3 regions of the Saccharopolyspora sp. NPDC045941 genome follow, and region 1 is predicted to be linked to each of the others. Evidence: riboswitches for the same ligand, from Rfam matches in the RefSeq annotation. Region 1 holds a riboswitch; each other region holds the start of a gene.

Evidence for each region. Region 1 has a riboswitch for S-adenosylmethionine ahead of AC07FN_RS20185 (aminotransferase class V-fold PLP-dependent enzyme). Riboswitches for the same ligand answer to the same signal wherever they lie in the genome.
Region 2: another riboswitch for S-adenosylmethionine. It lies ahead of AC07FN_RS31935 (methionine ABC transporter ATP-binding protein); the one in region 1 lies ahead of AC07FN_RS20185 (aminotransferase class V-fold PLP-dependent enzyme).
Region 3: another riboswitch for S-adenosylmethionine. It lies ahead of thrC (threonine synthase); the one in region 1 lies ahead of AC07FN_RS20185 (aminotransferase class V-fold PLP-dependent enzyme).

The regions. Positions count from the first base shown of each region.
Region 1 is NZ_JBWKKU010000023.1:63,269-70,289, reverse strand. Features, by position in the region: gene AC07FN_RS20200 (hypothetical protein) at 268-567, opposite strand; gene AC07FN_RS20195 (RluA family pseudouridine synthase) at 614-1,498, opposite strand; gene lspA (signal peptidase II) at 1,540-2,187, opposite strand; gene AC07FN_RS20185 (aminotransferase class V-fold PLP-dependent enzyme) at 2,529-3,866, opposite strand; SAM riboswitch class IV at 3,907-4,022, opposite strand; gene ileS (isoleucine--tRNA ligase) at 4,170-7,021, opposite strand, start outside.
Region 2 is NZ_JBWKKU010000049.1:51,455-58,475, forward strand. Features, by position in the region: gene AC07FN_RS31925 (transglycosylase family protein) at 1-1,145, shown strand, start outside; gene rsmA (16S rRNA (adenine(1518)-N(6)/adenine(1519)-N(6))-dimethyltransferase RsmA) at 1,539-2,408, shown strand; SAM riboswitch class I at 2,584-2,671, shown strand; gene AC07FN_RS31935 (methionine ABC transporter ATP-binding protein) at 2,916-3,932, shown strand; gene AC07FN_RS31940 (ABC transporter permease subunit) at 3,929-4,612, shown strand; gene AC07FN_RS31945 (MetQ/NlpA family ABC transporter substrate-binding protein) at 4,691-5,500, shown strand; gene AC07FN_RS31950 (4-(cytidine 5'-diphospho)-2-C-methyl-D-erythritol kinase) at 5,845-6,801, shown strand; gene AC07FN_RS31955 (ABC-F family ATP-binding cassette domain-containing protein) at 6,920-7,021, shown strand, end outside.
Region 3 is NZ_JBWKKU010000001.1:216,127-223,147, reverse strand. Features, by position in the region: gene AC07FN_RS01000 (EamA family transporter) at 1-274, opposite strand, end outside; gene AC07FN_RS00995 (TSUP family transporter) at 482-1,288, opposite strand; gene rpsT (30S ribosomal protein S20) at 1,497-1,757, shown strand; gene holA (DNA polymerase III subunit delta) at 1,829-2,815, opposite strand; SAM riboswitch class I at 2,912-3,044, shown strand; gene thrC (threonine synthase) at 3,057-4,325, shown strand; gene AC07FN_RS00975 (ComEC/Rec2 family competence protein) at 4,428-6,779, opposite strand; gene AC07FN_RS00970 (ComEA family DNA-binding protein) at 6,776-7,021, opposite strand, start outside.

The DNA.
Region 1 (7,021 bases):
TTTGCCTGGCGGTGCAGGTGGCGGAACCTCAGACGCCGCCTGGACTCCGGGATCCCCGACACACGTATGCCCAATACGACGCGTCGAGGCTGTCCTCGCCAGACGACGTCTGAGAACCCGCGGCGGTGCCGGTTGCGTAGGTGGGCTAAGCGGCTACGCCGCTTCAAGAACAAAAGCCCACGCGTCACCCAAGTCGAAACAGCCGCTGTAGGACGTGAGCCAACCCAGGGGCCGTGAGTCTCTTCCTGCCACGGCTGCCCGAAGGGCTCACGACTCCTTGCCGCGGCGGAAGATGTTCAGCGGGTTGTTGCGCTTGGGGCGTTCCGGCTTGGTGCGGCTGCGGTACTCCAGCGTCGGCCAGTCCCCCGCTTCGCCCCCCGCCTGGTTCGGTTCCGGCGCGCCGAGCACCGACGGCGCCGCCTTCCCCACGTCCTCCGCGCTGATCACGTCGCCGAGGCTGGTGAAACCGGCCGGCGGCGTGTCCGCGTCGGCTCCGGCGTCGAATACCGGCATGCCGCTGGGCGGCGTCGGTGCATCCGACCCATCGAACGACCTCGACTGTGCCATCAAGCCCCCTTGCTCGTTCACAGGCTTGTCCGCCACCGTACCCGGCTCAGCCGTCCTGACCGCGGAGCTCGTCCAGCGCGTGCTGCAGGTCGGCGGGGTAGTCGCTTTCGAACGTGACCCAGCCGCCGGACGGGTGCTCGAAGGAGAGGCTGCGCGCGTGCAGCCACTGCCTGGTAATAGCGAGTCGTCGGGCCAGCACGGGGTCCGCGCCGTAGGTCAGGTCGCCGACGCAGGGGTGCTTGATCGCCGCGAAGTGCACCCGGATCTGGTGCGTGCGCCCGGTTTCCAGCTTCACGTCCACCAGCGACGCCGCGCGGAACGCCTCCACCGTCTCGTAGTGGGTGACGCTGGGCTTGCCGCCGGTGACGACCGCGAACTTGTAGTCGTGGCGCGGGTGCCGGTCGATCGGCGCGTCGATGGTGCCGCGGCTCGGGTCCGGATGCCCCTGCACCACCGCGTGGTACCGCTTGTCCACGGTGCGTTCCTTGAACGCGCGCTTGAGCACCGAGTACGCGTGCTCGCTCTTGGCGACGACCATCACACCCGTGGTGCCCGCGTCCAGGCGGTGCACGACGCCCTGCCGCTCCGAGGCTCCGGAGGTCGCGATGCGCACGCCCGCGGCGGCGAGCCCGCCGACCACGGTCGGCCCCTCCCAGCCCGGGCTCGGGTGCACGGCGACGCCGATCGGCTTGTCGACCACGACGATGTCGTCGTCCTGGTGCAGGATCCTGAGCCCGTCCACCGGCACCGCGACGACCTGCAGCGGCTGCTGCGCCGGCGGCAGCGTCACCTCCAGCCAGGCCCCGGCGACCAGCCGGTCCGACTTGCCCGCCGGGTTGCCGTCGACCATCACGTCACCGGACTCGGCCAGCGAGGCGACGGCACTGCGGGACAGGCCGAGCAGCTTCGACAGGCCCGCGTCGACCCTCATGCCGTCCAGCCCGTCGGGAACCGGCAGCGTTCGAAGATCGCTCACGACTGCGCTGCCTTCTTCTGGCGGTGCACCGTGCCGTCGTAGTCGCGGCCCAGCAGCGACATCAGCACGACCAGGATGCCGCCGCAGACGATGCAGGAGTCGGCGATGTTGAACACCGGCCACACCGCGCCGCCCGGCGCGAACACCGACAGGAAGTCCACCACGTGCCCCTGCAGCGGTCCGGGGGCGCGGAAGATCCGGTCGACCAGGTTGCCGCAGGCGCCGCCGAGCACCAGGCCGAGCCCCACCGCCCAGCCCGGCGAGCGCAGCTTCGGCGCCAGCCAGATGATCACGCCGACGACCGCGATGGCGAGCAGCGCGAGCAGCCAGGTCATGCCGGTGGCCAGCGAGAACGCGGCACCGGGGTTGCGCAGCACGTCGAGGTAGAGCAGGCCGCCGAACAACTCGACCGGCTGCTTGCCCTCCAGGTTGGCGACCACGGCGACCTTGGTGAGGATGTCGATGGCCAGGGCCACCACGGCGACCCCGCCCAGCAACCCGAGCAGCTTCCCGGAGGCGCGCTTGGGCGGCTCCGCCGCCTCGGCCTGCGTCTCGGGTGCCTGTTCCGCGGGGGTCGGCTCGGTGCCCGCCTGCTCTGCTGAGGACTCCCTCGGGGAGGACTGCTCGGTGCTCACGCCAGCCATTGTCCCTGAACCCGCCCGCACGCGGTCCGGCAGGACCACTCCCCGCGATGCGCCCTTGAACACGTTGGGCTGTTTCCAGACTCGTTTTGCGTAGCAGTGCAGGTAGCGGAACCTCAGACGCCGCCTGGACTCCGGGATCCCCGACTTACGTATGTCCAATACGCGGCGCTGGGGCTGTCCTCGCCAGGCGACGTCTGAGAACCCGCGGCGGTGCAAGTTGCGGAGGTGGGCTAAGCGCCTTCGGCGCTTCAAAGACCAAGAACAAGACCCGTGAGTACATCGTGTTGCTATAGCAGCACGACGTACTCACAGGTCTTGACCAGGAGAAACGGAGCCTGGTGTCAGCCGAGGAAGTCCGGCAGCGGGCGGGGGTCGTTGACCGGTGCCCAGCGGCCGTCGACCTGCTCGTAGCGCCAGACCGGACCCACTGCCACCAGCCGCCGCAGCGCGTTCACCAGGCGGTCGATGTGCTCCGCCGTCGTGCCCAGCCCGACGCTGACGCGCACCGCGCGGTCGGCGTCCGAGCCCGCCCGCGAGAGCAGCCGCCGCGTGGCCACGTGCGCGCAGAACAAGCCGTCGCGGACGCCGATCCCGTGCTCCGCGGAAAGCGCCGCGGCCAGCAGGCCGGGGTCCTGACCGTCGATGGTGAAGCTCACCACGCCCACACGGTCGTGATCGGCGTCGAACAACCGCAGCTCGCGCAGCCCGGGCACGCCGCGCAGCCCGGCCCGCAGCCGGCGCAGCAGCGTCTCCTCGTGCTCGACGACGTCCGGCCAGTTGGCCGCGAGGGTCTCGCAGGCCTTGGCCAGCGCGTGCACGCCGACGGTGTTCGGCGAACCGGCCTCGTGCCGCTCCGGCCCGGTCGTCCAGCTGACCGACCGTTCCTGCACCAGCCGGGTCGCGCCGCCGCCCGCCAGGTACGGCTCGGCGGCGTTGAGCCAGTCCGCGCGGCCGATCAGCGCGCCCGCGCCGAACGGCGCGTAGAGCTTGTGCCCGGAGATCGCGACGTAGTCGACGTCGAGCTCGCCGATCCGCACCGGCCGGTGCGGCGCGAGCTGCGCGGCGTCCAGCACGGTGCGCGCCCCGCGCCGCCGCGCTGCCTTCGCCAGCTCGGCGACCGGCCACACCTCGCCGGTGACGTTGGAGGCGCCCGTGATCACCGCCAGCCGCGGCCCCTCCGGGCATTCGGCCAGCGCGGCGTCGAGCGCGGCGACCGCGTCCGCCGGGGTTTCCGGCGCGGGCAGGCGGCGCACCCGCGGACCCGACCAGGGCAGCAGCGCGGCGTGGTGCTCGGTGTCGAAGACGACGACGGAGGTGCCGCGCGGCAGCGCCCGCCCCAGCAGGTTGAGGGCGTCGGTGGTGTTGCGCGTGAAGATCACCGAGTCGGTTCGCCGGGCGCCGACGAAGGTCCGGAGCTTGTCCCGGGCACCCTCGTAGACCCGGGTGCACACCTGGGAGGCGAACCCGGCGCCGCGGTGCACGCTCGCGTACCAGGGCAGCAGCTCGTCCACCGCCGACTGCACCGGCTCCAGACAAGGCGCGCTCGCCCCGTGGTCGAGGTTCGCGTATCCGATGTGCTCGCCGGTGACCAGCGGGACCTGCAGCGAGCGGCCGACGACAGCGGGGATCCGGTAGTCCACATCGGACTGCTTCGGGATGTCGATGACGGCAGAAGACATGACGGCCTCCTCGGGGGCCTCATCGGACCCGCCCAGGAGGGGTCCGCGCTTGCCGGATCGCCCTGCACGACCGGCCAGGTCCTCACCCGGGGCACCCCACCGCGGTTGGAGGGTTGCCGGCCAGCAAGCCGGGGCTTGACGCTGGCACTCATGACCTTCGACTACGGACCTTAGAAAACCGCCGCGGCACCGGACAACAGCAATCCCGGATCGTGGGAGCGGCCTTGGTCACACCGACCCCGGAAGCGCGAAGGGCGCTTCCCGTCGGGAAATCCGGCGGGAAGCGCCCTCGACCTCGCGGGATCAGGCCTTGGCGACGCCGATCTTGATCTCGGTGCCGTCACCGACGGTGCCGGTGAAGCCGTCCGCCACGTCGCTGGACTCGACCGCGTTCGCCAGCGTTTCGGCGGCGATGAACTCGCGGTGCTCGGCGACGGCCGACAGGACCTCGGCCGGGGCCGAGATCGCCACCGCGATCCGGTCGGAGACCTGGAAGTCCGCCTCCTTGCGGGCCTGCTGGACGACGCGGACCACGTCGCGGGCCAGGCCCTCCGCCGCCAGCCCCGGGGTCACCTCGGTGTCCAGCACCACCAGGCCCTTGCCGCCGGGCAGCGCCGAGGCCGCGCCGGGGTCGGTGGAGACCAGCCGCTCGTCGAACTCGTTCTCCTGCAGTTCGATGCCCGCCGCGACCACGGTGCCGCCGGTGCGCTGCCACTCGCCCGACTTCACCGCCTTGATCACCTTCTGCACGTCGCGGCCCAGCCGCGGACCGGCGGCCCGCGCGTTCACCGCGATCTCGAAGTGACCGTGCGCGGCGACGTCGGTGCTCAGCTCCAGGTCCTTGACGTTGACCTCGTCGCGGATCAGGTCCGCGAAGGGCCGCAGCGCCTCCGCGTCCGGGGTGGCGACCACGAGCTTGGCCAGCGGCAACCGCACCCGGAGGTTGTTGGACTTGCGCAGCCTCGACACCGACGAGCACACCTGGCGCACCTCGTCCATCGCGGTCACCAGCGCGGCGTCCGCGGGCAGCTCGTCGACCAGCGGCCAGTCCGCCAGGTGCACCGAGCGGCCGCCGGTCAGCCCGCGCCAGACCGCCTCCGCGGTCAGCGGCAGCATCGGCGCGACCACCCGGCTGGTCACCTCCAGCACGGTGTGCAGCGTGTTGATCGCGTCCAGGTCACCTGCCCAGAAGCGGTCGCGGGACCGGCGCACGTACCAGTTGGTCAGCACCTCCAGGAAGTCCCGCACGTCCGAGCAGGCGCCCGCGAGGTCGAACGAGTCCATTGCGGACTGCACGTCGCCGACCAGCTCGTGCGTCTTGGCCAGGATGTACCGGTCCAGCACGTGCTCGCTGTCCACCTTGGACTCACCGGAGACGCCCTCGGCGTTGGCGTACAGCGCCAGGAAGTACCAGGAGTTCCACAGCGGCAGCACCGCCTGGCGCACCGCGTCCCGGATGCCGCGCTCGGTGACCACCAGGTCGCCGCCGCGCAGGATCGGGCTGGCCATCAGGAACCAGCGCATCGCGTCGGAGCCGTCGCGGTCGAAGACCTCGTTGACGTCCGGGTAGTTGCGCTTGGACTTCGACATCTTCAGGCCGTCGTCGCCCAGCACGATGCCGTGCGCCAGCACGTTGGTGAACGCCGGCCGGTCGAACAGCGCCGTCGCCAGCACGTGCAGCAGGTAGAACCAGCCGCGGGTCTGGCCGTTGTACTCGACGATGAAGTCGCCCGGGTAGTGGTGCTCGAACCACTCCGAGTTCTCGAACGGGTAGTGCACCTGGGCGAACGGCATCGAGCCGGATTCGAACCAGCAGTCCAGCACCTCCGGCACCCGGCGCATCGTCGACTTCCCGGTCGGGTCGTCCGGGTTCGGCCGGGTCAGGTCGTCGATCTCCGGGCGGTGCAGGTTCGCCGGCCGCACCCCGAAGTCGCGCTCCAGCTCGTCCAGCGAGCCGTAGACGTCGGTGCGCGGGTAGGCCGGGTCGTCGGAGACCCACACCGGGATCGGCGAACCCCAGTACCGGTTCCGGGAGATGTTCCAGTCGCGGGCGTTCTCCAGCCACTTGCCGAACTGGCCGTCCCGGATGTGCCCCGGCACCCAGTTGATCTGCCGGTTCAGCTCGACCATCCGGTCCTTGAACTGGCTGACCGCCACGAACCAGGACGACACCGGACGCTGGATGAGCGGGTTGTCGCAGCGCCAGCAGTGCGGGTACGGGTGGTCGTAGGTCTCGTGCCGCAGCAGGAGCCCGGCGTCCTTGAGATCGCGGATGATCTGCTTGTTGGCGTCGAAGATGTGCTGGCCCTCGTACGGCGGAGCCTCGGCGGTGAACTTGCCGTGGGCGTCGACCGGGACCGCCAGCTCGACATCCGCCGCATCGGTGACGGCCTTGTCGTCCTCACCGAACGGCGCGATGTGCACGATTCCGGTGCCGTCCTCGGTGGTGACGAACTCCCCGGGCAGCACCTGGTGGGCATTGCGGTTGCCGACGAAGAAGTCGAACGGCGGTGTGTAGCGGACACCGAGCAGGTCGGCCCCCTTGACCCGCTCCACCACGTGCTCGGCCACGTCCTCGCCGAGCTCCCGCGCGTACGCGCCGAGCCGCGCCTCGGCCAGCACGTAGCGCTCGGTGGCGTTGGGCGGCGCGACCAGCACGTAGTCCACGTCCGGGTGCACGGCCGCCGCGAAGTTCGACGGCATGGTCCACGGGGTCGTCGTCCAGACCAGGGCCAGCGCGCCGTCGAAGGCCTTGCCCGGCGCGTTGAGCCGCAGGCCCACGGTCACCGCCGGGTCCTGCCGCTGGCGGTAGACGTCGTCCATCTTGGTCTCGGTGTTGGACAGCGGCGTCTCGCACCGCCAGCAGTACCAGAGCACCCGGAAGCCCTCGTAGACCAGACCCTTGTCCCACAGGGTCTTGAAGGCCCACATGACGCTTTCCATGTAGTCCAGGTCGAGCGTCTTGTAGTCGTTGTCGAAGTCCACCCACCGGGCCTGCCGGGTGACGTAGTCCTCCCACTCGGCGGTGTAGCGCAGCACCGAGGCCCGGCACGCGTCGTTGAACGCGGCGACGCCCATCTGCTCGATCTCGGACTTCGACGTGATGCCGAGCTGCTTCTCCGCTTCCACCTCGGCGGGCAGCCCGTGGCAGTCCC
Region 2 (7,021 bases), on a different contig from region 1:
AGGCGGAGGAGGACGACACCCCGCCGCAGGAGGTCGTCGACGCGATCGCCACCTGGAAGCGGCGCTTCCTCAAGGGCGCGGTGGCCGGCGTGCTGCTCACCCTCACCGGCACCGGCGGCGCGGCCGCCGCGATGGACAAGTCGGTGACCGTCGAGGTCGACGGGCACGAGCGCACCGTCAGCACCTACGAGGGCACCGTCGCCGACGTGCTCGAGGACGAGGGCATCGCCGTCGGCCAGCACGACGCGCTGAGCCCCTCGCCGCAGGCCAAGGTCAGCCACGGCGACACCATCACCCTCGACCGCGGTCGGCTGCTGAAGCTGACCGTCGACGGCGAGCCGCGCGAGGAATGGGTCCGCTCGGTCACGGTGGACCAGGCGCTGCGCCAGCTCGGCGTGCAGGCCGACGGGGCGTGGCTTTCCGCCGACCGCACCATGGCCGTGCCCGAGCAGGGCCTGGACCTGGTCGTCAAGACCAGCAAGAACATCACCGTCATCGACGGTGGCAACGAGCCGCGGCAGCTGACCACGACCGCCGTCAACATCGACGAGCTGGTCAAGGAGCAGAAGCTCGAACTCGGCCCCGAGGACACGATCACGCCCGGCGGCGACCAGCGGCTGGTCACCGGCGCCGAGATCCGCATCGACCGCACCGGCAGCACGGTCATCAACGTGACGATGCCGGTCGCGCCCCCGGTGCAGGAGATCGTCGACAACACGATGTTCAAGGGCGAGGAGCGGGTCGAGTTCCCCGGCGTGCCCGGCGAGAAGATCGTGTTCACCCGGGTCACCACGCGCAACGGCGACGAGACCGGCCGGGAAGCCGTCGGCGAGAAGATCACCAAGGAAGCGCAGCCCAAGGTCGTGCGCGTTGGCGGGAAGCAGCCGCCGAACAGCGGGGTCTGGGACAAGCTGGCGCAGTGCGAGGCCGGCGGCAACTGGGCGATCAACAGCGGCAACGGCTACTACGGCGGCCTGCAGTTCAACAAGTCCACCTGGGACGCCTACGGCGGCGACCAGTACGCGCCGTACCCCCACCAGGCCAGCCGCGAGCAGCAGATCGCGGTCGCGGAGAAGGTCCGCGCGGCCCGCGGCGGCGGCTACGGAGCCTGGCCGGGCTGCTCCTCCAAGCTGGGCCTCGGCTGACAAGCGGTATTCCAGACGCATTTTGCGTGGCGGTGCATGTGGCGGCCCCCCTGCGGGAATTGCGGTCGCCGTCTGGACTCCGGGATCCCCGACGCACGTATGTCCAATACGTCGCGTCGGGGCTGTCCTCGTCAGACGACGCCTGAGAACCCGCGGCGGTGCCGGTTGCACAGGTGGGCTAAGCGGCTACGCCGCTTGCGGCGGCTTTCGATCACGCGGACTGAGCGTCGCGGGTGAGCGGATGATCGAAGCGGCTTCGCCCGGGCGTCGATCATGTGAGCTGCGCGAGATGAAGGGCGCCTCTCGCCGGCTGATCCGGTGGTAGGTGCCTTTCGTGGTTCTGCTGGTCGGGGTGCGGGGACGGTGGCTTCGGGGCGCGGGTAGTTTTTCCGTGTGGACGACCAGCAGGCGACTCTGCTCGGCCCGGCCGACGTGCGCCGGTTGGCCGAGGAGCTCGACATCCGCCCGACGAAGAAGCTCGGCCAGAACTTCGTGCACGACCCGAACACGGTGCGCCGCATCGTGGCCTCGGCGTCGGTCACGGCGGACGACGTCGTGCTGGAGGTCGGCCCCGGCCTGGGCTCCCTGACGCTCGCCCTGCTCCCCGCCGCCGGTGCCGTGACGGCCGTCGAGATCGATCCGGTGCTCGCGGCGCGGCTGCCGCGCACCGCCGCCGAGTTCGCCCCGGCGCTGGCCGGCCGGCTCACCGTGATCGAGGCCGACGCCCTGCGGGTGACCGCCGCGGACTTCCCGGCGCCGCCGACCGCGCTGGTCGCGAACCTGCCGTACAACGTCGCCGTGCCGGTGGTGCTGCACCTGCTGGCCGAACTGCCGAGCCTGCGGCACGGCCTGGTCATGGTGCAGTCCGAGGTCGCCGACCGGATGGCCGCCAAGCCGGGCAGCCGGGTCTACGGCGTGCCCAGCGCCAAGGCCGCGTGGTACGCCGACGTGCGGCGCGCGGGTCCGGTGCCGCGCAAGGTGTTCTGGCCGGTGCCCAATGTGGACTCCGGGCTGGTGTCGTTCGAGCGCGTCGAACCGCCGTCGACCGCGCCGCGCGCGGAGGTTTTCCGGGTGGTGGACGCGGCGTTCGCCCAGCGGCGCAAGACGTTGCGCGCCGCGCTGTCCGGCTGGGCCGGGTCCGCGGCGCGCGCGGAGGAAGTCCTCCGGGCCGCCGGGGTGGATCCGTCGATTCGCGGTGAGCAGTTGGAGATCGCCGACTTCGCGCGCATCGCGGAGGCCGCGGCTACCGAGAGCGGTCGCTGAACCACCCGTCCGGGCGCTTGCCAACCGAGGTCGATCCACTACTCGGAGTCACCGAGAACACCTGGCGCGCCAGGAAAATTCCCGCTCGTCCGGGTGTGTGATTTGACGGACGATTTCGGAAAGTGACGACTATCAACTTGCGCTGGAATCCGCCAGTGGGTTCTACTATTCGGGAAATCCATCCCGAGCGGCCGAGAGACCTGGCTCCGCGACGCCGCAGCAACCACCCGATGGGCAGGTGCTAACGCCAGGACCGATGGAGTTGTTGTGGATTCCAACGCGCTGTTAGCCAGCCCGCCTGCGGGTCAGACCCGAGCTCAGCTGGTCCGATCCCGGCAGAACCACATCCGGAGGCTGCTGACGCAGCGTCGCGTCATCGACCACGGGCGTCGCACCACCACCGCCTGTCGTCGCGAGATGTGACCCAGCTCTTCCTCCCTTTCCGGAGTTCCTTGGCCTGCCGCCCTGTCGTGCGCGCGGCCGTCGCGAGCTGATGTGGAGCCGATCGTGATCACAGTTGAGAACCTGACCAAGTCCTTCCAGCACAACAACGGAACCGTCCGCGCCCTCGACGGCGTGTCGATGGAGGTTTCGGCCGGTGCGGTGTGCGGGGTGGTCGGTCCGAGCGGGGCCGGCAAGTCGACCCTGGCCCGGTGCATCGCGCTGCTGGAGAAGCCGGACGGCGGCGCCATCCGCGTCGACGGCACCGACCTCGTTTCCCTCGGCGGCAAGGCGCTTCGCGCGGCGCGTCGCCAGATCGGCGTTGTGCCGCAAGGCGATTCGCTGCTGCGCCAGCGCACCGCCGCGGGCAACGTCGCGTTGCCGCTGGAAGCGGCCGGTGTCAGCGGCCCGCAGCGACGCACTCGCGTCGGCGAGCTGCTGGACCTCGTGGGCCTGACCGACAAGGCCTCCGTCTACCCCGACCAGCTCTCCGGTGGGCAGCGCCAGCGGATCGCGGTGGCGCGTGCGCTGGCCGCCAAGCCGTCGGTGCTGCTGGCCGACGAGCCGACTTCGGCGCTCGACCCGAGCACCACCGACTCGGTGCTCACGGTGCTGGACCGCGCCCGCGCCGAACTGGGCGTCACCGTGCTGGTGGTCACCCACGACATGGCCGTGGTGCGCAAGATCGCCGACGACGTCGCGGTGCTGGAGGACGGCCGGGTGGTCGAGCACGGCAAGGTCATCGACCTCGTCGCCGAGCCCGGCAGCCGGGTGGGCGACACGCTGCTGCCCGGCACTGACCAGGGCGATTCGCTGCGGCCCGGCGGTAGGCACGACGTCGTCGCCGAGGTCGTGCTGGTCGGTTTCGCCGCGGTCGGCGCGTTGCTGCCGGAGGCCGCCGGCCGGTTCGGGGTCGAGCTCGCGATCCTGGGCGGCGGGTTGACCAGGCTGGGTGACACGCCCGTGGCGAAGTTCAAGGTGGGCCTGACCGGCGAGCGAGCCGAGGCGGCCCTGAAGTGGATGGTCGAGCGGGACGCGCATGTGCGACGCGCCCCGGTGTGCGTTGACGGAGCTGCTGCGTGAGTGATGTGACCCCCTGGTCGGAGGTCCTTGGAATTCTTGGTGAAGCGACGATCGACACGCTCTACATGGTGTTGGTGTCGACCCTGCTGGCGGTGCTGGGAGGCCTGCCGCTCGGGGTGCTGCTGCACCTGACCTCGCCGGTCGGCCTGAACCCGAAGCCCGTGCTGTACCGGGTGCTCGGCGTGGTCGTCGACGTGGTGCGTTCGGTGCCGTTCGTCGTTCTGCTGGTGGTGCTGGCGTCGTTCACCCGGCTGCTGATCGGCACGTCGATCGGCAGCACCGCGGTGATCGTGCCGCTGACCATCGGCGCCATCCCGTTCTTCGCGCGGCTGACGCAGAACGCGTTGCGCGAGGTCAGCTTCACCGTGGTCGAGGCTGCGATCACGACCGGATCGAGCAAGCTGCGGATCGTGTGGACGGTGCTGCTCGGCGAGGCGCGAGCCGCGCTGGTCGGCGCGGTCGGCGTCACCGCCGTGGCGCTGGTCGGCTATGCCGCGATGGCCGGCGCGATCGGCGGCGGCGGGCTGGGCACGACCGCGATCCAGGACGGCTACCAGGGCTACGACGACCGGATCCTGTGGGGATCGGTGGTCGTGCTCGGCGTGCTGGCCTTCGCGATGCAGCTGATCACCGACCGGACCGCGAAGCTCGTCGACCGGCGCCGGACCGCGACGAGCTGACCTCGTGGGCGACGCCCGCCCGAAACTCTTCCTGCTTGGGACGACCTCCCAACCACTGTCCAGAAAGGACGAACTCTGATGCGTTTGCGTTTTGCCGCCCTGGTGGCCGCGGCCGGCGTGGTGCTGGCCGCGTGCGGAGGCGGCGGCCAGGCCTCCTCGGACCCGAACGCCCCGCTGCGGGTCGCGGTCAGCCCGACGCCGCACGGCGAGATCCTGGAATACGTCAAGGACAACCTGGCGAAGCAGGCCGGACTCGACATCGAGATCGTCAAGTTCGACGACTACAACCGGCCGAACGAGGCCGTCGCGAACGGCGAGCTGGAGGCGAACTACTTCCAGCACCAGCCCTACCTGGACGAGTACCGCAAGCAGCGCGGCGGCGACTTCGTCTGGATCCAGGCCGTGCACCTGGAGCCGCTCGCGGTGTACTCCAACAAGGTCAAGTCGCTGCAGGAGGTCCAGGACGGCGCGACGGTCACGCTGTCCAACGACCCGGCGAACCAGTTCCGCGGCCTGAAGCTGCTGGAGCAGGGCGGCCTGATCAAGCTCAAGCCGGACGCCGCGGTGGGCACCCGGTTGGAGTCGGCGATCGCCGAGAACCCCAAGAACATCAAGTTCAAGGACCTGTCGCCGGACCAGCTGCCGCGCTCGGTGGATGACGCCGCCGCCGCGGTGGTCAACGGCAACTACGCGATCAAGGCGAACCTGCAGAACCCGGTCCTCGTGGAGAGCCCGGAGAACAACCCCTACGCCAACGGCCTGGTGACCAGCCCGGCGCTGGAGAAGGACCCGCGGATCCAGAAGCTCGCCGAGCTGCTGCGGTCCCAGCAGGTCAAGGACTTCATCAACCAGAAGTACGGCGGCGTCGCGGTCATCCCGGCGGCCTGATCGCAGCATCCGCGCTGGAGGGCGCTTCCCGGCGCGTTGATCGCCGGGAAGCGCCCTTCACCGCATTTTCCGCTTTGTTCTTGAAGCGGCGCAGCCGCTTGGCCCACCCTCGCAACTCGCACCGCCGCGGGTTCTCAGGCTGTGCTCGCCCTTCTGGGCTACTGGGCGAGGCCAGTCCCCGCCGCGTCGTCTTGGGCATACGTGTGTCGGGGATCCCGGAGACCAGACGGCGTCTGAGATTCCGCCACCCGCACCGCTCCGCAAGGTGGGTCTGGATAGGTTCTAATACGCAGGGAAGTCGGCGGCGGGGTTTCCTCTACACGTACGCTCTAAGAGTGCTCTCCGTGGTTCCTACACCCATCACCGTTCGCGTCCCGGCCAAGGTGAACCTGCACCTGTCGGTCGGTGACCCGCGCCCGGACGGCTACCACGAGCTGGTCACCGTCTTCCAGGCGCTGTCGATGACCGACGAGGTCACCGTGCTGGTCGCCGAGGAACCCGGCATCGACGTGCACGGCGATGGTGCGGACTCGGTGCCCACCGGCCCCAGCAACCTGGCTTGGAAGGCCGTGCAGCTGCTCGCCGAGCACAGCGGGCGCGATCCGGAAGAGCCCGGGGTGCGGCTGTCGATCAACAAGGGCATCCCGGTCGCCGGCGGGATGGCCGGCGGCAGCGCCGACGCGGCGGCGACGCTGCTGGCGCTGAACCACCTCTGGCGGCTGGAGCTGGGGCGCGACGACCTCAGTGAGATCGCCGCGAAGCTGGGCAGCGACGTCCCGTTCTCGCTGCAGGGCGGCACGGCGCTGGGCACCGGCCGCGGCGAGCGGCTCGTGCCGGTGCTGGCGCGGCACACCTTCCACTGGGTCATCGCGCTCGATCGCCGCGGGCTGGGCACGCCCGGCGTCTACACCGAACTCGACCGGCTGCGGGCGGAGTCGAAGCCGAACCGCGTCGGGGAGGTCGAGCCGCTGCTGGAGGCGCTGGCCTCCGGAGACCCGCGGCAGCTCGCCCTGCTGCTGGGCAACGACCTGCAGGCGGCGGCCGTGTCACTGCGCCCCGGGCTGCGGCGCACGCTGCGCGCGGGAGTGCAGGCGGGCGCGCTCGCCGGGATCGTTTCGGGCTCGGGCCCGACCTGCGCTTTCCTCTGCACCGACGCGGATTCGGCGGTCCGGGTGGCGGCCGAGCTCTCCGGCGCGGGCGTGTGCCGCACGGTCCGCGTCGCCCACGGCCCCGTCCCGGGAGCCCGGGTGGTCTCCGAAGAGTCCGCTCACCGCCCCACCCCGCCCCAGGTCCACGCCTGAAGTGCAGTTTCAATTGAAACTGCACGCCTAGGACCGCGGTCTGCAGTTTCAATCGAAACTCGGGCCTGGGCCCAGCCCGTGATCACGCAACGCAGTTGATGGAGTAGACGAACACCCGATGGTGAACCTGGTCAATCTGGAATCGGTCAGCAAGAGCTATGGCGTGCGCCCGCTGCTGGACGGCGTCTCGCTCGGGGTCTCGGCGGGGGAGCGCATCGGG
Region 3 (7,021 bases), on a different contig from region 1:
ACATGTCGCCGACCGCGTAGCCGCGCTGCAGCAGCAGGAAGTACGCCAGGTGCACGACCGCGCTGACCAGCACGCCCAGCAGCCAGTCGCCCAGCACGGGCATCCCGGTCCAGAACAGCGATCCCGCAGCCACCGGCAGGTACAGCACGGCGCTGCACGTCGCGGTCAGCCACACGAACCCGGTGCCGGCCGACCCGGCGCGCTTGGCGAAGAAGTTCCACCCCGCGTGCGCGAACGCGGCGGTGACGACGAGGAGAACGGCGGCCAGGCCCATGGGAACCCTCTCCGTGCCACGCGGGCGCGCGGCATCCGGGTTCCTCCAGGCTTTTGTCCCGTCAGATGTGCGACCGCACTCCTTCCGCGATCGCCGGTGCCGCTCGGACCGGTCCCCCGCGCTCCTAGTTGTGGTGACCTGCAGCGGAGCGGGAGCGGAACCCTAGGCACAACCAGGCGTTGATATTACTCCGTCCGATTCCCGCGTCTACACGCCCGCGGCGAGCTTCCAGCCGAGGCTGATGACGAGCCCGACGACCACCGTCAGGAAAACCCGCCGCACGAATCCGGATCCGCGCTTCGCGGCGACCATCGCGCCGAGGACGCTGCCCGCCATGTTGCTCGCGGCCATCACCAGCGCCAGGCCCCACAGCACCTTGCCCGCCGGGACGAAGAACGCGAGCGCGCCGATGTTCGTGGCGACGTTGACGACCTTCGCCGTCGCCGATGCCGTGACGAACGCGAAACCGACCAGGCCGACGAGCAGGAACACCAGGAACGAGCCGGTGCCGGGCCCCGCGATGCCGTCCCAGAAGCCGATCAGGGCGCCGCCGGCGAGCATCACGAGCAGCTGCGCGCGCCGCTCGAAGCGCGGCGCATCGGACGAACCCAGCTCGGGCTTGCGCCAGGTGTAGATGCCGACGACGGCCAACGCGACCAGCACGATGACGTTGAGGACCTGCGACGGAAGCGCATCGGCCAGGACGGCTCCGCCCAGCGACCCGAGCAGGGCGACGATCGCCATCGACAGCGCGGCCTGCCAGTCGATCGGCGTCCGCTTCGCGTACGTCCGGGCGGCGGCCGCTGTCCCGGCGATCGCCGCCACCTTGTTCGTGGCCAGCGAGTAGATCACCTCGCCGCCGGGCAGGAGCAGCAGCATCGCGGGCAGCTGGATCAGGCCGCCGCCGCCCACGATGGCGTCGACCGCCCCGGCCAGGAACGCGGCGCAGCAGAGGAACAACAGCCCGGCCAGGGAAAGTTCCGCGAATCCGGGCCAGTTCAACGCATCGAGCACGAAGAGTGACCCTATGGTCCGCAGGCGCGGGATCCGAGCCGATGTGACCGCCGTCGCCCGGTCCCGCCCGCCACCATCGGCGCAGGTGGCCGCTGTTAACATGGACGACCGTGCCGTGCGGCATTCCGCCGTGGAGGAAATCTGCCCTGGGGCAGCGCCGACAACAGCGCGGCACGATCGATGCAACAGACTGAGAAGAGGCGCCACAGTGGCCAACATCAAGTCCCAGATGAAGCGGATCAAGACCAACGAGCTGGCCCGGCAGCGGAACAAGGCCGTGAAGTCCGCGGTCAAGACCGCCATCCGCAAGTTCCGCGAGGCCGCTGACGCCGGCGAGAAGGACAAGGCCATCGAGCTGCAGCAGGCCGCCAGCCGCGCGCTGGACAAGGCCGCCAGCAAGGGCGTCATCCACAAGAACCAGGCCGCGAACAAGAAGTCCGCGCTGGCGCAGCGCGCCAACCAGCTCTGAGCTGAGGCCGAGCTTCCGGCCCCCTTCCCGCCACGGGGAGGGGGCCGTTTGCATTCACGGGAAAGCGCGGGTCACGAACGCTGGTTGCGGAGCTCCACGAGCCGGAGGACGGTCCGCTCCAGGGCGTAGGTGGCGTCAGCGGCCATGCCCTTGACCCCGGCGTTGACCTCCGCGACCGCCTGCAGCGCTTGCGCGAGGCTCGATGCGTTCCAGCCGCGGGACTGCGCCAGCGCCTTCTTCACCTTCCACGCGGGCATGCCGAGCTCGCCCGCCAGCCGGAACGGATCGTTCCGGCCGCCCGCTGCGGCGACCCGGCCGATGGTGCGCACCGAATCGGCGAGGGCATCGGCGATCAGCACGTGCGGAACGCCGAGCTGCACGGCCCACCGCAAGGCCTCCAGCGCCGCCGCCCGATCACCGGTCACCGCCTTCTCCGCGACCGCGAACCCGGTCACCTCCGCGCGCCCGCGGTGGTAGCGGCGCACCGCCGTCTCGTCGACCTTGCCGCCGGTGTCGGCGACCAGCTGCGTCGCCGCGGCCGACAGCTCGCGCAGGTCCGAACCGACCGATTCGATCAGCGCGGCCACGCCGGCCGCATCGGTCTTCCCGCCGGCCCGGCGCACCTCGTCGCGGACGAACGCCTCCCGCTCCGCGGGCTTGGTGATCTTGTTGCACTCGGTGACGCGCGCGCCGAGTTTGCGCAGCGCATTGGGCAGTTCCTTGGCGTGCTTCGACCGGCCGCCACCGGTGTGCACGACGACGAGCGTGACGCCGTCCGCCGGCTGCCGGGCGTACGTCAGCAGCGCTTCGGCGATCTCCTTGCCCGCGTCCTGCGCGGACTCCACGGCCAGCACCCGGCCCTCGGCGAACAACGACGGGCTGAGCAGCTCCGCCAACTCCGGAGGAGTGAGCTCACTCACCTTCACCCGGCGCAGCTCGGCCTCCGGGTCCACGGCGCGGGCCGCTCCGACGGCCGCCCACAGCGCGCGTTCCACCAGCAGTTCTTCGTCTCCGATAACCAGATGCAGCGGATCGGGGACCACGGCCGGTGCGCTCATGCACGCATCGTCGCACGCACCCGCGACTGTCCCGCCATCTGGATCGTGCTGGCCAGAACCCGGCGCGGTCCACTAGCGTTGCCGGCACAACCGAATAGCTCATCCAGAGGGGCAGAGGGAACGGCCCGATGAAGCCCCGGCAACCGTTCGTCAGCGAATCGTGATTTCACCCGCGAGGTCTCTGACGAAAGCGGTGCCAATTCCGACCCGTCCGCGGGACAGATGAGGAGAGGACCTCGCGATGACCGCTGCCGCCCATGCCCAGAATTCGGCGAAGAAGACCTACGACCTGGGCAATGCCGTCGAACTGGTGTCCAAGGAAGAGGGCCACCGGCAGCCGCTGGCCCCGGAATTCGTCTCCTTGGAAGATTTCTCCCCGCTCGAGGTCGCGTACGACTTCGGCCGGATCCGCCGCGAGGACATCGAGGCCGGCCCGCGTTCCATCTGGCGCTACAAGCAGCTGCTCCCGGTTCCCTCCAACGTCGAGGAGCACCCGAACACCGACCCGGGCTGTACCCGGCTGATCCGGGCCGACAACCTCGCGAAGGCGTTGGGCGTCAAGCGGATCTGGATCAAGGACGACACCGGCAACCCGACCCACTCCTTCAAGGACCGCGTCGTCGCGGTGGCGCTGGCCGCCGCCCGCGAATTCGGCTTCAAGGTGCTGGCCTGCCCCTCCACCGGCAACCTCGCCAACGCGGTGGCCGCAGCCGCGGCCCGCGCCGGCTGGGACTCGGTGGTGCTGGTGCCCAAGACCCTGGAGCGCGCCAAGATCCTGATGAGCGCGGTCTACGACGGTTCGCTGCTGGCCGTCGACGGCAACTACGACGACGTGAACCGGCTGGCCACCGAGCTCGCCGCCGAGCACGAGGACTGGGCGTTCGTCAACGTCAACGTCCGGCCCTACTACTCCGAAGGCTCGAAGACGCTCGCCTTCGAGGTCGCCGAGCAGCTCGGCTGGCGCATCCCCGAGCAGATCGTGGTGCCGATCGCCTCCGGCTCGCAGCTGACCAAGGTCTACAAGGGATTCAACGAGCTCGGCCAGGTCGGCCTGGTGGAGCCGAGCCCGGTGCGGATCTTCGGCGCGCAGGCCACCGGCTGCTCCCCGGTGTCGACGGCGTACAAGAACGGCCACGACGTGGTCCAGCCGGTGCGGCCGGACACCATCGCCCGGTCGCTGGCCATCGGCGCTCCCGCCGACGGCCCCTACGTGCTCGACATCGTGCGCAAGACCGGCGGCGCCATCGAGGACGTCACCGACGACGAGGTCCGCGACGGCATCCGGCTGCTGGCGCGCACCGAGGGCATCTTCGCCGAGACGGCCGGTGGGGTCACCGTGGCCACGGCGAAGAAGCTCATCGAGGCGGGCAAGATCGACCCGGATGCCGAGACCGTGCTGCTGATCACCGGTGATGGCCTGAAGACCCTGGACGCGGTGCAGGACCAGATCGGCCCGAAGGCCACCGTCGCGCCGACCACCGAAGCGGTCAACCAGGCGCTCGGCCTCTGAGCCGACCAGACGACCTGATTCGAGGGCGCGGCGTCACCGCACGGCGGTGGCGCCGCGCTTTCGTCCACAAGGGACGACAGCGGACGCTCGGGTCGCCTCGTCCTATGGCTCGCCTGCGCGCAGCGGGTCGCCCCGGGCTACGTAGCGGGGGCCCTGCGGGCCGGGCAGGATCGCGATATCTCCTTCCTGGTCGGTGCGCAGCACTTTCGTGCCCGCACGGGCGAGGTTGTCGACGATGAACGGGCTGGGGTGCCCGTAGGTGTTGCCGGCGCCGACGCTGATCACGGCCAGCCTCGGGCGCACTGCTTGCAGGAAACGCGGTGCGGTGTAACGGGATCCGTGGTGCGGGACCTTGAGCACATCGGCCCGGAGATCCGCACCGGAAGACACCAGCCGCCCCTGCCCGGGCAGTTCGACGTCGCCGGTGAGCAGGACCCGGCCGGCCGGGGTGGTCGCCAGCAGCACGATCGACGCGTCGTTGGCGTCGTCGGCCGACTGCGTGCGGGCCAGCACCGGGTCCGGGCCGAGCACGTCCAGGACGAGCCCCGGCCAGACCGCGCGCTGCCCGGACAACAGCGGCACGACCGGAACCCGGTGCGCGCGGGCATCCCTCTCGACGTCGTCCATCGCCCACGCCGGCTGCCGCAGCGGGCCGATCGCGACCGCGTCGACGGGGATCTTCCCCATCAGCGCGGCGAGCCCGCTCACGTGATCGGCGTGCAGGTGGGTGAGCACCGCCAGCGGGATCCGGCGAATCCCGAGCCGCCGCAGGCATTCCGCGGCCCGTTGCGGATCCGGCCCGGCGTCGACCACCACCGCCTCGTCCGGGCGACCGGTGGCCAGCACCAGCCCGTCGCCCTGGCCGACATCGCACGCGACCATGCTCCAGCCCGGCACCGGCCAGCCCGGCAGCACGGTGCGCACCGGCACCACGACCAGCACCACGAGCAGCAGCCCCACCGCGACCACCAGGCGAATCCGCTTGCCGCGCAAGGCGATCAGCCCGACCGCCGCGATCACCGCGAGCGCGATCCCGCCCACGGTGCCCGATGGCCAGTCGAACGCCGCGCCGGGAACCGCCGCCGCCCGCTCGGCGACCAGGATGATCCACTCCAGCTCCGGCGCCGCCAGCCGGCCGAACACGCCGGCCGACCAGGCCGATACCGGCGCCACCACGGTGGCCAGGACGCCGAACACCGTCGCCGGTGCGACGACGGGCCCGGCCAGCACGTTCGCCGGTACCGCCACCAGGCTGACCTCGCCGGAGAGCGCCGCGATCAACGGAGCCGTGACGACGTGCGCCGCCAGCGGCACGGCGATCGCTTCGGCCAACCCGACCGGCACTCCCCTCGCCCGCAGCGACGACGACCACACCGGCGCCAGCAGCACCAGCCCGGCGGTCGCCGCGACCGACAGCGCGAACCCCGCGCTGGTCGCCAGGTCGGGCAGGAGCAGCAGCAAGCCGATCACGCTCGCGGACAGCGCCGGCAACGCCGACCGCTGCCTGCCCAGCACCAATGCGAGCAACGTGATCGCGCCCATCACCGCCGCGCGCAACACGCTCGGTTCCGGTCCGGCCAGGATGACGAACCCGACGAGCGCCGCGCCCGCACCCACGGCCGACATGACCGGCCCCGCGCCGACCAGGTGCAGCAGCACCAGCACCGCGCCGCACACGATCGCGAGGTTGGCGCCCGAAACCGCCGTCAGGTGGGACAGCCCGGCGGTCTCGAAGTTCTGCTCCACCTCCGGCGGCAGCCGACCGGTGTCGCCGACCACCAACCCCGGCAGCAGCCCCGCGGCGGCCGGGCCGAGCACGTCGGCCGAGACCCGCCGCAGGCCGTCCCGCAAGTCCTCCGCGACGCGCTGCCAGCCCGGCGCGGCCGCGACGTCGGCCGGTGGGCCGAACACCTGGAAAGCCGCGACCGTGAGCTCACCGGCACGCGGCGGGGAGACCTTGCCGGTCGCCGTTACCTGTTGTCCGGCAATGAGGTTCCGCCACTGCTCGGTCGGGACAAGCAGCACCACCGCGCCGCCTGCCCGCACCCGACGCCCGGCCAACTCGCCTGCCTGCAACTCGGCGCGGACCAACGACCTGTCCGCCGCTCGCCGGGCTCCGAAGGACGCGCCGCGCAACGGGGTCGGCGCGCTCGTCAACGTGACTCGCAGCGTCGCCCGTTCGCCGTGTCCGGCGGCCAGCCGCACCGGATGGTGCTCAACGGCGTGGACGCGAACCGCGATCCCGGTGGCGGCAACGCCCGCCAGCAGCAGGACCACGAGGGCGCCCCTGGCGACCGGCCGGGCGCGTACCGCCTTCCACACCAGCGGCGCGGCCAGCAGGGCGAGCAGCGCCACGACCGCGGCCGGAACCCAGCCCGCCAGCAATCCGGTCAACGTCACGGCCCAGACCGCGAGCGCGGCCGGGACCAGGCGCAGGTCGAGCCTCGCGATCACACCCGCACCACCTCCCGCAACCGGTCGAACCGGGTTTCGCCGATCCCGCCGACCTCCTTCAGCTGCTCCACCGAGTCGAAGCGGCCGTGTTCGGCCCGCCACTGCACGATCCGCTTGGCGGTGACCTCGCCGATGCCTGGTAGTTCATCGAGTTCGTCCTCCGTCGCGATGTTCAGATCGACCTTCCCGTCGCCGCCGGGTTGTCCGGGCTGCGGCGCCCCCGGCACGGCGACGTAGAGCTG